Regions from separate parts of the Streptomyces sp. NPDC059875 genome, predicted to be linked through region 1. Evidence: riboswitches for the same ligand, from Rfam matches in the RefSeq annotation. Region 1 holds a riboswitch; the other holds the start of a gene.
The links. A riboswitch is a leader RNA that binds a small molecule or an ion and turns the genes downstream of it on or off. The one in region 1 is predicted to bind cobalamin.
Positions count from the first base shown of each region.

Region 2: it holds a riboswitch for cobalamin, as region 1 does, so the genes downstream of both, ACFV9D_RS04845 (ABC transporter substrate-binding protein) here and ACFV9D_RS11270 (energy-coupling factor ABC transporter permease) in region 1, are expected to answer to the same signal.

Region 1 covers NZ_JBHWJZ010000007.1:153,407-160,731, forward strand. Annotated here, with positions in the region: gene ACFV9D_RS11240 (DUF1269 domain-containing protein) at 1-280, shown strand, start outside; gene ACFV9D_RS11245 (PadR family transcriptional regulator) at 350-883, opposite strand; gene ACFV9D_RS11250 (FAD-dependent oxidoreductase) at 916-2,931, opposite strand; gene ACFV9D_RS11255 (energy-coupling factor ABC transporter ATP-binding protein) at 3,112-3,960, opposite strand; gene cbiQ (cobalt ECF transporter T component CbiQ) at 3,957-4,706, opposite strand; gene ACFV9D_RS11265 (energy-coupling factor ABC transporter substrate-binding protein) at 4,710-5,054, opposite strand; gene ACFV9D_RS11270 (energy-coupling factor ABC transporter permease) at 5,054-5,752, opposite strand; cobalamin riboswitch at 5,781-6,005, opposite strand; gene ACFV9D_RS11275 (PTS-dependent dihydroxyacetone kinase phosphotransferase subunit DhaM) at 6,071-6,475, opposite strand; gene dhaL (dihydroxyacetone kinase subunit DhaL) at 6,472-7,077, opposite strand; gene dhaK (dihydroxyacetone kinase subunit DhaK) at 7,110-7,325, opposite strand, start outside.
Region 2 covers NZ_JBHWJZ010000003.1:189,537-196,861, forward strand. Annotated here, with positions in the region: gene ACFV9D_RS04830 (hypothetical protein) at 1-537, opposite strand, end outside; gene ACFV9D_RS04835 (dihydrofolate reductase family protein) at 649-1,272, opposite strand; gene ACFV9D_RS04840 (glyceraldehyde-3-phosphate dehydrogenase) at 1,559-3,004, shown strand; cobalamin riboswitch at 3,114-3,311, shown strand; gene ACFV9D_RS04845 (ABC transporter substrate-binding protein) at 3,323-4,381, shown strand; gene ACFV9D_RS04850 (FecCD family ABC transporter permease) at 4,378-5,391, shown strand; gene ACFV9D_RS04855 (ABC transporter ATP-binding protein) at 5,388-6,167, shown strand; gene ACFV9D_RS04860 (BTAD domain-containing putative transcriptional regulator) at 6,263-7,325, shown strand, end outside.

The sequences.
Region 1 (7,325 bases):
CCTCGGAATCCTCGTGCTCACCCCTGGGCTCGGTCTGGTGGGCGCCGCAGTCGGGGGACTGATCGGCAAGCTGAGCCAGATGGGCGTGGACAAGGGCTTCCGGGAGAAGGTCCAGTCCCTTCTCACGCCCGGTTCCGCCGCCGTGGTGATCATGGCCACGAAGATGACCGAGGACAAGTTCGCCGCCGCGATGCAGTCCCACGGCGGGACGGTCCTGAAGACCTCGCTCACGGAGCAGGACGAGAAGGAGCTCGTGGAGCAGCTCGCCGGCACGGAGTAGAGCCCCCTGGGGGGCGGGGCGTCAGCTCTGGTAGCCAGCCGAAGCACCGGGGCGCCTCAGCTCGGCCCGTCAACGCTCCAGCTCGGTCAGCGCGTGTGTCAGCCACTCCACCCAGAACCGCTCCAGATCGATCCCGCCGCGCAGAACCAGATGGCGCAGTCGGTCCGGCTCGCTCTCCCGGCGGGCCGGCGGGAAGTCCCGTACCTCGATCGCCAGATATTCCTCCAACTGCCGCCGGTGCAGGTCGAGATGGCGCTCCAGCTCCTCCCGCATCCCCGGCGCCCCGACGACCGCGGCCGCCCGCATCCGCAGCAGCAGCGCCGCCCGCATCGGCTTGGGGTCCTCGCTCCGCGCCACCCACTCGCTCAGCTCGGCGCGGCCCGCGGGCAGGACCTCGTACTCCTTCTTCTGCCCGCGCGCCGGCACGGGAGCGGGCAGGGCACGGATGTGCCCCGCCTGCTCCAGCTTGCCCAGCTCGCGGTAGATCTGCTGATGCGTGGCCGACCAGAAGTAGCCGATCGACTTGTCGAAACGGCGCGTCAGCTCGAGCCCGGAGGACGGCTTCTCGAGCAGCGCGGTCAGGATCGCGTGCGGGAGGGACATGCACGCATCCTAGGTTCGGGGCGCCGGAACGATCACAGGGTGGCCGCCAGGCGCGTGCCCTGGTCGATGGCGCGCTTGGCGTCCAGCTCGGCAGCCACGTCGGCGCCGCCGATCAGGTGCGCGGAGCGGCCTGCGGCGATCAACTCCTCGTACAGGCCGCGGCGCGGCTCCTGGCCGGTGCACAGGACGATCGTGTCGACGGGGACGGTCTGCGGCTCGCCGTCGAGGGTGATGTGCAGGCCCTCGTCGTCGATCCGCTCGTACGAGGCTCCCGCCACCATCGTGACGCCCCGGTGCTTCATCTCGGCGCGGTGGATCCAGCCGGTGGTCTTGCCGAGGCCGGCGCCGACCTTGGTGGTCTTGCGCTGGAGCAGGTGGACCTGGCGCGGGGGCTTGGGGCGCTCGGGCGTGCGCAGTCCGCCGCGCGTCTCGTACGAGGTGTCGACACCCCACTGACGGAAGTAGGTCTCGGCGTCCTGGCTCGCGCCCTCGCCGCCGTCGGTGAGGAACTCGGCGACGTCGAAGCCGATGCCGCCGGCCCCGATGATCGCGACCCGCTCGCCGACCGGTGCGCCGTCGCGCAGGACGTCGAGGTAGCTGACGACGCTGGGGTGGTCGATGCCCTCGATCTCGGGGGTCCGCGGGGTGACGCCGGTGGCGACGACCACCTCGTCGTACTCCGCGAGCAGCTCGGTGGTGGCGGTGGTGTTCAGCCGGACGTCCACGCCACGGGCGTCGAGCTGGGTGCGGAAGTACCGCAGGGTCTCGTTGAACTCCTCCTTGCCCGGCACCCGCTTGGCGATGTTCAGCTGGCCGCCGATCTCGCCCGCGGCGTCGAACAGGGTGACGGCGTGGCCGCGTTCGGCGGCGGAGACGGAGAAGGCGAGTCCGGCCGGGCCCGCGCCGACGACGGCGATCCGCTTGGTGAGACGGGTGGGGGAGAGGACCAGTTCGGTCTCGTGGCAGGCGCGCGGGTTCACCAGGCAGGAGGTGATCTTCAGGCTGAAGGTGTGGTCCAGGCAGGCCTGGTTGCAGCCGATGCAGGTGTTGATGGTGTCGGCGCGGTCCGCGGCGGCCTTGGCGACGAACTCCGGGTCGGCCAGGAACGGGCGGGCCATGGAGACGATGTCGGCGCGGCCCTCGGCGAGGATCTGCTCGGCGACCTCGGGAGTGTTGATGCGGTTGCTGGTGACAAGGGGGATGCTCACCGCGCCCATCAGCTTCTTGGTGACCCAGGTGTACGCGCCGCGCGGCACGGAGGTCGCGATGGTGGGGATACGGGCCTCGTGCCAGCCGATGCCGGTGTTGATGATGGTCACGCCGGCGGCCTCGATCTCCTTGGCGAGGGCGACGACCTCCTCCAGCGTGGACCCGCCCGGCACGAGGTCCAGCATCGAGAGGCGGTAGACGACGATGAAGTCCTCGCCGACCCGCTCACGGATGCGGCGGACGATCTCCAGCGGGAAGCGGACCCGGTTCTCGTAGCTGCCGCCCCAGCGGTCGGTGCGGTGGTTGGTGGCGGCCGCGATGAACTCGTTGATGAGGTAACCCTCGGAGCCCATGACCTCCACGCCGTCGTATCCGGCGGCCTTGGCGAGCTCGGCGCAGCGGGCGTAGTCCTCGACCGTCTGCTCGACCTCGGCGTCGGTGAGCTCGTTGGGGACGAAGGGGCTGATCGGCGCCTGGATCGCACTCGGCGCGACGAGCGCGGGGTGATAGGCGTACCGCCCGAAGTGCAGGATCTGCATCGCGATCCGCCCACCCTCGCCGTGCACGGCGTCGGTGATGAGCCGGTGCTCGGCCACCTCCTCGTCGGTGGTCAGCTTGGCGCCGCCGTCCCAGGGCCGGCCGGCCTCGTTCGGGGCGATACCGCCGGTCACGATCAGCCCGACGCCGCCGCGGGCGCGCTCGGCGTAGAACGCCGCCATGCGCTCGAAGCCGTTCTCGGTCTCTTCGAGGCCGACGTGCATGGAACCCATGAGCACCCGGTTGGGCAGGGTGGTGAACCCGAGGTCGAGCGGGCTCAGCAGGTGCGGGTACGGGGTCATGGGGGGCGCCTCCTCGCGCAGTGTCGTCATGACTGTTGTAGACGACCCGAGCATGCTTGTGCAACAAGTTGCATAAGGGTGGGAGGGTGATCTGCGCGACGTTGCGACGCTCCACGACGCGCCACGGCCCCCTGGCGGGTTCTCCGCCAGGGGGCCGTCGGGGGTGTGGTCCGGCTGGGGTTACGCGCCGCGGGGTGCCGCGACCCAGCCGTCCAGGTCCTCCGCCGTGCGGGGACCCTCCGCGTCCGCGGCGAGCAGGCCGTGCGCACGCAGCAGCCGCGTCACCGCCATGCCCCACGGGCGGCGCAGCCGCGCGGACGCGAGCAGCGAGTCGTCGGCGAGCAGCTCCTCGATCGGGCCTGTCCGCAACCCCTCGGGTGACAGGACCGCGGCCTCGTCCGCCCAGCGCAGCGCCAGATCGACGTCGTGCGTCGCCATCACCACCGTCGTGCCGGACTCCCGCAGCCGCCCCAGCACCTCGAGCAGCCGCTCCTGCCCGTGCGGATCGAGCCCGGCCGTCGGCTCGTCCATGATCAGGACCCGGGGCCGCATCGCCACGGCGCCCGCGATCGCCGCCCGCTTCCGCTGCCCGTACGAGAGCAGATGGGTCGGCCGGTCCTCCAGGGCCACGATGTCCAGCGCCTCCAGCGCCTCGCGCACCCGCAGTCGTACCTCCTCCTCCGGCAGCCCCAGATTCATGGGCCCGAACGACACGTCCTGGCCCACCGAGGCCGCGAAGAGCTGGTCGTCCGGGTCCTGGACGACCAGCTGCACGGTCGTCCGCAGCCGGGTCAGCCCCTTCCGGTCGTACGACACGTCCTCGCCGTCCAGCCGGAGCGCGCCACTGCCGCAGCGCAGGCCCCCGCTCAGCAGCCGCAGCATCGTCGTCTTGCCGCCGCCGTTGCGGCCGAGGAGAGCCATCGCCCGGCCCTCCGGCACGGCGAAGTCGATGCCGTCGAGGACGACCGGCCCGTCCTCGTAGGCGAAGGTGGCCTTCACCAGTTCCACGACAGGTGGCTCAGGGCTCACGGCAGGGACCTTTCCAGTACGAGGGTGAGGGCGACGAGACCGGCGAGCAGGCCGGCCGTCGAGGCGAGGAAGCGACCCGAGACCGCGGCCTGGGGCACCAGGACCCGCAGCGTCCCGTCGTACCCCCGCCCGGCGAGCCCGGTCTGCAGGCGCTGCGCCCGGTCGAAGGCGCGGACGAACGCCGTCGCCCCGAGCCCGGCGAGCGAGCGCCAGGTCGCCGCCCGGGTGGTCAGCCCGAGCCGGGCCGCCTGCGCCTGCCGGATCTTGGAGATCGCGTCCAGCAGCAGGAAGCTGATCCGGTACATCACCAGGGCGACGTCCACCACGGGCGCCGGCACCCCCGCCCGTACCAGCCGCGGCAGCACGTCCGAGACGGGCGTGGTGAACGCGAACAGCAGCACGCCCAGGGACGCGGCCGAGGTCCGCAGCAGCAACTCGCCCGCGTGGACCGGGCCGTCCGGCGCGAGGGCGACAAGACCCCGCGCCCCGCCGACCTCGAACAGCAGGGGGATCGCCCCCGTCACGCAGAAGCCCAGGGGAATGCGGAACGCGCGCCACAGCTGACGCCCCGGCACACCGGCCGGACCGAGGAGGACGGCCAGGGTGGCCGCCGCGACGAGAACGGCCCCGGGCCACGGCGGCAGACAGACCGCGCAGAGCGTCAGGCCGAAACCGAGCACTGCTTTCTCGCACGGGTGACGGCGGCGCCAGCGACTGCTGTGCGCCGCCGCGTCGATCGGCAGCACCTGCTACTCGTCGCCGGCGGTGACGAGCGGCGCCTTCGCCGCCGCCGCGCGCGCCTCACCCTGCCTGCGCCCGCGCCGCAGGCCGAAGTAGTACGCGAGCACTCCGGCCCCGAGCGCGGCCTGCAGGGAGAACAACGCCGACTCGATCTCGCCGGACGGCGGCTCGTACAACGGGCTGAACCACGGCTCGTAATCCGGATCGATCTCGGTGATCGCCGCCTCCGCCTGCCCGTCCGCGCCCGTGAACGGCTCCTCCTTGTCGTCGCCGAGCCCCAGCATGAGCGGGAGCACCGCAAGCGCCGCCACGACGAGCAGCAGCAGCGTGTTGATCTTCGCGTTCCTGCTCATCAGGCGCTCGCCTCCGCCTTCTCGGTCTTCTTTCCGGACGGGAGCAGAACCCCGAGCCGGGTCAGGTCCGCCTTGCTCGACTGCTTGAGCAGGCGCATCACGAGGACCGTGAGCAGTCCCTCGCTGACGGCGAGCGGCAGCTGCGTCACGGCGAAGATCCCGCCGAACTTGGCCAGCGCTCCGGCCACACCGCTGCCCGGGTCGGGGAACGCCAGCGCGAGCTGCACGCTGGTGACGCAGTACGTCGACAGGTCCGCGACGAACGCGCCGAAGAACACGCTCACCATCAGCGGCACGTTGGACCGGCGCAGCAGCCAGTACGTGCCGAAGCCCGCCCACGGTCCGACGATCGCCATCGAGAAGACGTTGGCGCCGAGCGTGGTGAGCCCGCCATGGGCGAGCAGCAGCGCCTGGAAGAGCAGAGTGATCGTGCCCAGAACCGCCATCACGGGCGGCCGGAACAGGATCGCGCCCAGGCCCGTACCGGTGGGGTGCGAGCAACTGCCCGTCACCGACGGGATCTTGAGCGCGGACAGAACGAACGTGAACGCACCGGAGGCACCCAGCAACAGGGTGGACTCGGGGTTGGCCTTGACCTCACGGGTCAGCGCGCGGACACCGTGGACGACGAACGGAGCGGACGCGACGCCCCAGGCGGCCGCGTGCACAGGGGGCAGATACCCCTCGGCTATATGCATGGTTGGGAGACCCTCTCCAGCACCTCGTGGATGGACAACGCACCTTGGCCGGTCTCCTGGCTGACGGGTCATGCCGCCGCGACTCCGCCTTCCCACACCACCGCGGTCTCCCGCGGCGATACAGTGGCTTCCCCGGAGGGATGGAGCCGGACTTCCCGATCACAGTGGCGAGGGCCGCACCGGTACCGCACCGGTTTCCCGTACACCAAGGCGCTGTGACATTAGTGGGTTGACCAGGTACATCACAACACGGAGGCACCTCGGATCGGTGTGTGACGGATCTCCCGCGCGCCCCCTGATGCCCCTTCCGGACTCCGGTCACCCCTTCCGGTACGTGTACGCCTCCGAGGCCACGGCGACCACCGTGTCCAGATCCGCGCCGGCGCTCGCCGTGACGAGGGCGGCGACGGCGCCCTCGACGAACGGGGCGTCCACGAGCCGTGCGCCCTCCGGCAGCTCGTCGCCCTCGGCGAGCAGAGCCTTGACCGTCAGTACGGCGGAGCCCAGGTCGACGAGGAGCGCCACACCCGCCCCCCGGTCGACCCCGCGGGCCGCCTCGACGATCAGCTCGGAGCTGGTACCGAGGCCGCCGTCCGGGGCGCCGCCCGCGGGGGCGATCGGCGCGGTCCCGCCGCCGCCGGCGAGACCCTGGGCCAGGGCGGCGACGGCGGCGGCCACCGCCGCGCTGTGCGAGACCAGCACGATGCCCACCTGCGCGCTCATGCGCCCGCCACCTCCGCGAGGGCGGCGATCAGCAGCGCGGACGAGGTGGCCCCGGGATCCTGGTGGCCGATGGACCGCTCGCCCAGATAGCTCGCCCTGCCCTTGCGCGCCTGGAGGGGGACGGTCGCGAGGGCGCCGCGCTCGGCCGCGTCCCGGGCCGCCGCGAAGGACTCGCCGAGCACCTCCGCCGCAGGAACGAGCGCGTCCAGCATCGTCTTGTCACCGACCTGGGCCCCGCCGAGCTGCCCGACGGCGGCGACTCCTGCGGTGAGCGCCGCAGCCAACTCGGGCCGGGTCACCGTCGGGGCGTCCCCGAGGCTCTTCCCGGTGCGGCGCAGCAGCGTCCCGTACAGCGGCCCCGAGGCCCCGCCGACGGTGGAGATCAACTGCCGTCCGGCGGCGACGAGTACGGCCCCGGGAGTCGCGGGCGGCTCCTTCTCCAGGAGGTCCGTCACGGCGGCGAACCCCCGCTTGAGGTTGGTCCCGTGGTCGGCGTCGCCGATCGCCGAGTCGAGCTCGGTGAGACGGTCGGCCTCACGGTCGACGGCGGCCGCGCCGACGGTCAGCCAACGACGGAAGAAATCGGCGTCGAACTCGGTCACTTCAGGCACTCTGCTCCCATCGTTCACCCTTCTCACCGGCCCCAGCGCAGGGCGGGCGTCTGTACGGGCGCGTCCCAGAGCCGCAGGATCTCCTCGTCGGCCTGGCACAGCGTCACCGAACAGCCGGCCATGTCGAGCGAGGTGACGTAATTCCCCACCAGGGTCCGCGCGACCGGCACCCCACGCTCGGTCAGGACCCGCTGGACCTCGGCGTTGAACCCGTACAGTTCGAGCAGCGGTGTGGCGCC
Region 2 (7,325 bases), on a different contig from region 1:
GGCGAGGGCCAGGTACAGGGCGGTGACCTCGGCGTCCGCGTCGCCGCCCAGGTGAAGGACCGTCAGACGGTCGCCGGCCGCGGCGGTCAGCTCGTCGTGAGCGGCGAGCATCTCGGCGTACGTGTGCCGGTAGTTGCCGTACGTCGGGAGGGTGAGCAGGTCGAGCACGCCGCTCTCGAGCTGGGCGACCGTGCGTTCGTGGGAGGCGTCGTCGCTCAGCGCGTCGGCGATGCACCGCATCCAGAAGTCGAAGGTGTCGGGCACATGGGCGGGGAAGTCGACGAAGTAGACGTTGTGCTGGACGTGGTCCCCGACCATCTCGCGGACCACCCGCAGCGTCCGTACAGCGGTGGCGGTCACCGTGTCGTCGGACAGGCCCGACAGATGGGTCAGCAGTTCCGCCGAGAGTTTGAAGCCCACGGACATGAGCGCGGCATCCAACTGCCGCGCGGCGACCTGGCCTTCCCCGGCAGGCCCGGTGGGGGCGGGGAGGCGGTGCGTGTGGCGGATGACCAGGGGTTCGAGAAGGTGGGCCATCCCCGCATGATCACAGAACCGCGCGGCCCGGTGCACGCGGGTTTCGCACCGGGGCCGAGGGGTCCGGCCCGGCGGATCATGCCCGGCAGCCCGGGCCGGGCCGGCCGTGCGTCAGTCCTCCCGGTCGGCGCGGGGCAGGTGGGTCTTGGCCTCGTCGTAGCCCGCCTCGCCGGCCGGGGCCGCGGGGGCGTACACCAGGTTGAGGACGCCTGTGGCGAAGGTCTCGGCGGAGAGCAGCTTCAGCGGGGTCGGCGTCCCGGCCTCGTCGAACAGTCGCAGGCCCTTGCGTACGGCGATGGGGTGCACCAGCAGGTTGAGCTCGTCCAGCAGCCCGGCGTCGAGGAGCTGCCGCACCAGGGACACCGAGCCGCTGATCGCGATGCGGCTCTCTCCCTGCTCGCTCTTCAGAGCCCTGACCGCGTCGAGGAGGTCGCCCTGGTGCTGCTCGGAGTTCCGCCAGGTCAGATCGAGCGACTGACGGGAGACCACGATCTTCCGCGCGTCGCCGAGAACCTTGGCGAAGGGGGCGTCCTCGCCGCCGGCCGCCTCGCGCTCGGGCCACGCCCCGGCGAAGCTGTCGTACGTCCGGCGCCCCAGGAGGAGCGTGTCCGCCCGGCCCAGGACGGCGTCGACCGCGACGCCCATCTCGTCGTTGAAGTAGGGGAAGTGCCAGGTGTGGGGGTCCTCGACGACGCCGTCGAGCGAGATGAACAGCTGGGAGACGATCTTCCTCATGTGACGCTCCGTGGGGGTTCCGACGATGTGTGCCTTCCGCACGGTAGACGCCGCGACCGCCCGGAACTCATCGCCGGCCGCAGGCGCGCCGGGGGCGTTGTCCGTGGGTTCGGCGCCCCGTCCGTACAGCGACGGATTCCGTGGGTGCGGGCCATGTCACTGGCGCGCATAACGGGACGAAGTGCGACTAAATGGGGTGCCAGTGTTCGGTCCCGAGGGACCCCTTGAACGATCAAAGGAGGGGCGGGTTAGCATATGAGCGCCGCCTAGCTCGAAAGATAAACCTGTGACTGTCAATGATGACTCGTTCACCAACTGGAAGACTCGCGAGGAGATCGCGGAGTCGATGATCCCCATCATCGGGAAGCTGCACCGCGAGCGGGACGTGACCGTCCTGCTGCACAGCCGCTCCTTGGTGAACAAGTCGGTGGTGAGCATCCTCAAGACCCACCGGTTCGCCCGGCAGATCGCCGGTGAGGAACTGTCCGTCACCGAGACGATGCCCTTCCTGCAGGCGCTCGCCGCGCTGGACCTGGGTCCCTCGCAGATCGACATCGGCATGCTCGCCGCGACGTACAAGAACGACGACCACGGTCAGTCGGTGGAGGAGTTCACCGCCGCGGCCGTCGCCGGCGCCACCGGTGCCAACAAGATCGAGCGCGGCGAGGGCCGCGACGTCGTCCTCTACGGCTTCGGCCGCATCGGCCGCCTCGTCGCCCGCCTGCTCATCGAGAAGGCCGGCTCCGGCAACGGCCTGCGCCTGCGCGCCATCGTGGTCCGCGGCGGTGGCGACCAGGACCTGGTCAAGCGCGCCTCGCTGCTGCGCCGCGACTCCATCCACGGTCAGTTCCAGGGCACCATCACGGTGGACGAGGCGACGAGCACGATCGTCGCCAACGGCAACACCATCAAGGTGATCTACGCCAACGACCCCTCCGAGGTCGACTACACGGCGTACGGCATCAAGGACGCCATCCTCATCGACAACACGGGCAAGTGGCGGGACCGCGAGGGCCTGTCGAAGCACCTGCGCCCCGGTATCGACAAGGTCGTCCTGACCGCTCCGGGCAAGGGCGACGTCCCGAACATCGTCCACGGCGTCAACCACGACACGATCAAGCCGGACGAGCAGATCCTGTCCTGCGCCTCCTGCACCACCAACGCGATCGTCCCGCCGCTGAAGGCGATGGCCGACGAGTACGGCGTCCTGCGCGGCCACGTGGAGACCGTCCACTCGTTCACCAACGACCAGAACCTGCTGGACAACTACCACAAGGCCGACCGTCGCGGCCGTTCCGCGCCGCTCAACATGGTCATCACCGAGACCGGAGCCGCGTCGGCCGTCGCCAAGGCGCTGCCCGACCTCAAGGCGCCGATCACCGGCAGCTCGATCCGCGTCCCCGTCCCGGACGTCTCGATCGCCATCCTCAGCCTGCGCCTGGGTCGCGAGACCACCCGCGAGGATGTCCTCGACTACCTCCGCGACGTCTCGCTGCACTCGCCGCTCAAGCGCCAGATCGACTTCACCACCGCCCCCGACGCCGTCTCGATGGACTTCGTCGGCTCGCGCCACGCGTCGATCGTCGACGCCGGCGCCACCAAGGTCGACGGTGACAACGCGATCCTCTACCTCTGGTACGACAACGAGTTCGGCTACTCCTGCCAGGTCATCCGCGTCGTCCAGCACGTGTCCGGGGTCGAGTACCCGACCTACCCGGTGCCCGTGGTCTGACCTCGGCGGTCCGGCACGTCCGGGCCCCGGTGAACGGGGCGGCGGTGGAGTGGTGCGGCAGATCCCGAAAGGGCTCGCGCACCCTCCCACCGCCGCCCCGTCGGCGTTCTGGTAGCTTGCGGTAGCCAGTCGAACTCACGTGCGTGACGCACGCGAGTCAGGGAATCCGGTGCGAATCCGGAGCTGACGCGCAGCGGTGAGGGCGACGGGCGGGGCACGAAGCCACTGGACCGGGGAACCGGTCCGGGAAGGCGCCCCGTCCGGATGACCCCGAGTCCGAAGACCTGCTGGCGGTTCCGTACGAGACGGGCCCCGCGCATGGGCCCTCGACGCCGAGGACGAGCCGTGCCATTCGCCCGTACCCCCCTTCCCTTCGCGCTGCTCGCGTCCGGGGCCCTGCTCCTCACCGGCTGCGCCGGCCCCGCCGACGAGGCCGGGTCCGCACCGTCCGCCTCCGCGCGGACGCTCGAGAACTGCGGCCGCACCGTGGAGATCCCGCCCGGCGGGCCGCGCCGGGCCGTGTCCCTGAACCAGGGCACCACCGAGATCATGCTGTCCCTCGGTCTCGGCGACCGGATGGTGGGGACCGCGACCTGGACCGACCCGGTGATGAAGGGCCTGGAGAAGGCCGCCTCCGGAGTCCCGAGGCTGGCGGAGAACAACCCCTCCTTCGAGAAGGTGCTGGACGCCGAACCCGACTTCGTCGCCGCCTCGTTCGGCTCCACGCTCGGCAAGGGCGGGGTCGCCACCCGCGAGCAGTTCGAGAAGCTCGGCGTCCCCACCTACCTCTCCCCGTCCGACTGCGTGGGCAAGGACAACAGCGATGGTGGCGACGGCAAGCGCACCACACCGCTGGCCATGGACGCCGTTTACGGTGAAGTCCGCGACCTGGCCCGGGTGTTCGGTGTCGAGGAGCGCGGCGAACAGCTGATCACCCGGCTCAAGGGCCGGGTGACGAAGGCCACCGACGGTCTCCGCGCCGCCGACGTCAGCGTCCTCTACTGGTTCTCCGACGCCAAGTCCCCCTACATGGCGGGCTGTTGCGGAGCACCCGGCGTCATCACCCGGGAGACCGGAACGAAGAACGTCTTCGACGACACCACCGAGGAATGGCCACAGATCGGCTGGGAGTCGGTCGCCGACCGCAACCCCGACCTGCTGGTGATCGGCGACCTCACGCGCAAGGCGCAGTCCGGGGAGAGCGCCGCGAAGAAGATCGAGTTCCTGGAGTCCGACCCGGTCACGAAGAACATGGACGCCGTACGCCACAAGCGGTACGTGCTCCTCAGCGGTCAGGCCATGAACCCGACCATCCGCACCGTCGAGGGCATCGAACAGGTCGCCGCCGCCCTGCGCGCGCACGGCCTCACGAAGTGACCGCCGCCCTGCTGCGCATCACGGCCGGATGCGCGGCGCTCCTCCTCTCGCTGGCCGTGGCGATCACCATCGGACCGGCGGACATGGGCGTCGGCGACGCGGGGTCCGTCGTCGCCTCCCATCTCGGCGGCGCCCCCTCCGGGATCGGCCCGATCCGGGACGGCATCATCTGGAACCTGCGACTGCCCCGTACCCTCCTCGCCGCCGTATGCGGGGCAGGCCTCGCCGTCTGCGGAGCGGTCATGCAGTCCCTACTGCGCAATCCGCTCGCCGACCCCTTCGTCCTCGGCGTCTCCTCCGGCGCTTCGACCGGAGCGGTCGTGGTGGTCGTCCTCGGCGTCGGCGGGGGAGCGCTGTCCCTCTCCGCGGGCGCCTTCGCGGGCGCGGTGTGCTCGTTCGCCGCGATGCTCCTGCTGAGTCACACGCTCGGCGGCACGCCCGACCGGGTCGTCCTCTCCGGCGTCGCGGCGATGCAGCTCTTCTCCGCCCTCACCTCCTTCGTCGTCGTCACCTCCGCCGACGCCGAGACGACCCGCGGCGTGCTGTTCTGGCTGCTCGGGTCGCTGAGCGGCGCCGGCTGGAGCGACGTATGGCTCTGCCTCGCCGTCCTCGTGCTCACCCTGGCCGTCTGCCTCGGCTACGCCCGTACCCTCGACGCCTTCGCGTTCGGACAGGACGCGGCGGCCACCCTCGGCGTACGGGTCGCCCGCACCCGGCTCGTCCTGCTGTGCGCCACCGCGCTGCTCACCGCCGCACTGGTCAGCTCGGCGGGCGCGATCGGTTTCGTCGGCCTCGTCCTGCCGCACGCGGCCCGTGCCCTCGTCGGACCGGGACACGGCCGACTGCTGCCCGTCACCGCCCTCGGCGGTGCGGTCTTCCTGGTCTGGGTGGACACCCTCGCCCGGACCGTCCTCGAACCCCAGGAGGTGCCGGTCGGCGTCGTCACCTCACTCGTCGGAGTCCCCGCCTTCGTCCTCGTCCTGTACCGGAGCAGGAGGGCCCACCGATGACACTCGGCGCCGAACGCGTCTCGCGCACCGCCGGCGGGCGGCTGATCCTCGACGGGGTCGGCATCGCCCCCACGCCCGGCACCACGACCGCCCTCCTCGGCCCCAACGGGTCCGGGAAATCAACCCTGTTGCGGCTGCTGTGCGGCGTCCTCGCGCCGTCCGCCGGAGTCGTCACCCTCGACGGCCGGCCGCTGGCGGAGCTGCGACGCCGGGACGTCGCCCGGCGCGTGGCGGTCGTCGAGCAGCAGGCCGACACCCTCGTCGAGCTGAGCGCCGCCGACGTCGTACGCCTGGGCCGCATCCCCCACCGGCGGGCCTGGTCGCCCCCGACGACCGCCGACGAGGACGCCGTACGGGACGCCCTGCACCGCACCGGCCTGACCGACCGTGCCGAACAGCCCTGGCACACCCTGTCCGGCGGCGAACGCCAACGCGTCCAGATCGCCCGGGCCCTCGCCCAGGAGCCGAGGGAACTCCTCCTCGACGAACCCACCAACCATCTCGACATCCAGCACCAGCACGACCTCCTCGACCTGGTGTCCGGACTGCCGGTCACCACGATCGTCGCCCTCCACGACCTGAACCTGGCCGCGATGTACTGCGACACGATCGTCGTGCTCTCCGGCGGACGGGTCGTGGCCGCCGGCGCGCCGCGCGAGGTGCTGACCGCCGAGCTGATCGCGGAGGTCTACGGCGTACGGGTCGAGGTCAGCCACCCGGACGGCGACGACCGGCCGCACCTCCGCGTCCTGGGCACGCTCCCTCGTTCCCGGTGACGAGACTCGTCGCGGACGCTCGACGGGTCGATCGCTAAGATCCACTCGCGGTCCGGAACCGCGGATGCGGTCGGGGCCAGGGGGAGGCTGAAGCTGTGAGGATTGTCCTGTTGGGGCCGGTCGGAGCCGGTACGGACGACGCGACACCGATCGACGTCGGAGGGGTCCGGCTGCGGATGCTGCTGGCCCGGCTCGCACTCGAGGGAGGCCGGCCGGTGTCCGTCGACGCGCTCGTGGACGGGCTGTGGGGGACGGAGCCGCCGGCCGAGGCGGGCAACGCCCTCCAGGCTCTGGTGTCCCGGCTGCGGAAGGCCCTGCGCGGCGCCGGCACGGTCGAGTCCGGTGCGGGCGGATACCGGCTGTCGGTGCGCGACGAGGACGTGGACGCGTACCGGTTCGAGGAGTCGGTGGCACAGGGGCGGCGCGAGCTGGCGGCCGGCCGCCTCGAGGAGGCGGCCTCCGTGCTCGACGCGGCGCTCGCGCTGTGGCGCGGCCCGGCCCTCGCGGACGTGCTGGACGCCCCCTTCGCCAGGGCGGCCGCCACGCGCCTCGACGACGTGCGGGCCGCCGCGGCCGAGGACCGCTTCGACGCCGAGCTGCGACTCGGACGGCACGCCGATGTCCTCGCCGACCTCGAATCGGCCGGGACGGAACGCCCGTTGAGCGAACGGATCGCCGGCCTGCGGATGCGGGCACTGTCCGCTGCGGGACGGCAGTCCGACGCGCTCGCCGTGTACGAGGAGATGCGTGGCAGGCTCGGCGAGGAACTGGGTGTCGACCCCTCGGCCGAACTCCAGGAGATCCATCTGGCCTTGCTCCGAGGTGAGTTGACCGCTCCCTCCGCCCGGAGCGAGTCCGCGCCCAGCCGCCTCCCGGCCCGGCTGACCAGCTTCGTCGGCCGCGACCGCGAACTCGACCGGGTCGCCGACCTGATGGCCGCATCCCGGCTCGTCACCATCGTCGGCTTCGGCGGCGCGGGCAAGACCAGGCTCTCCCTCGAAGCGGCGACCCGGCACCGGGCTTACGGACGCGGCCGGGTGTGGTTCGTGCCGCTGGCCGGTGTGGGACCCGGGGACCAGCTCGCCGACGCGGTCCTCGGCACGCTCAGCTCCAAGGAGGGCCGCCTCTATGACAGCGGCCAGGCCCAGCGCGTGACGC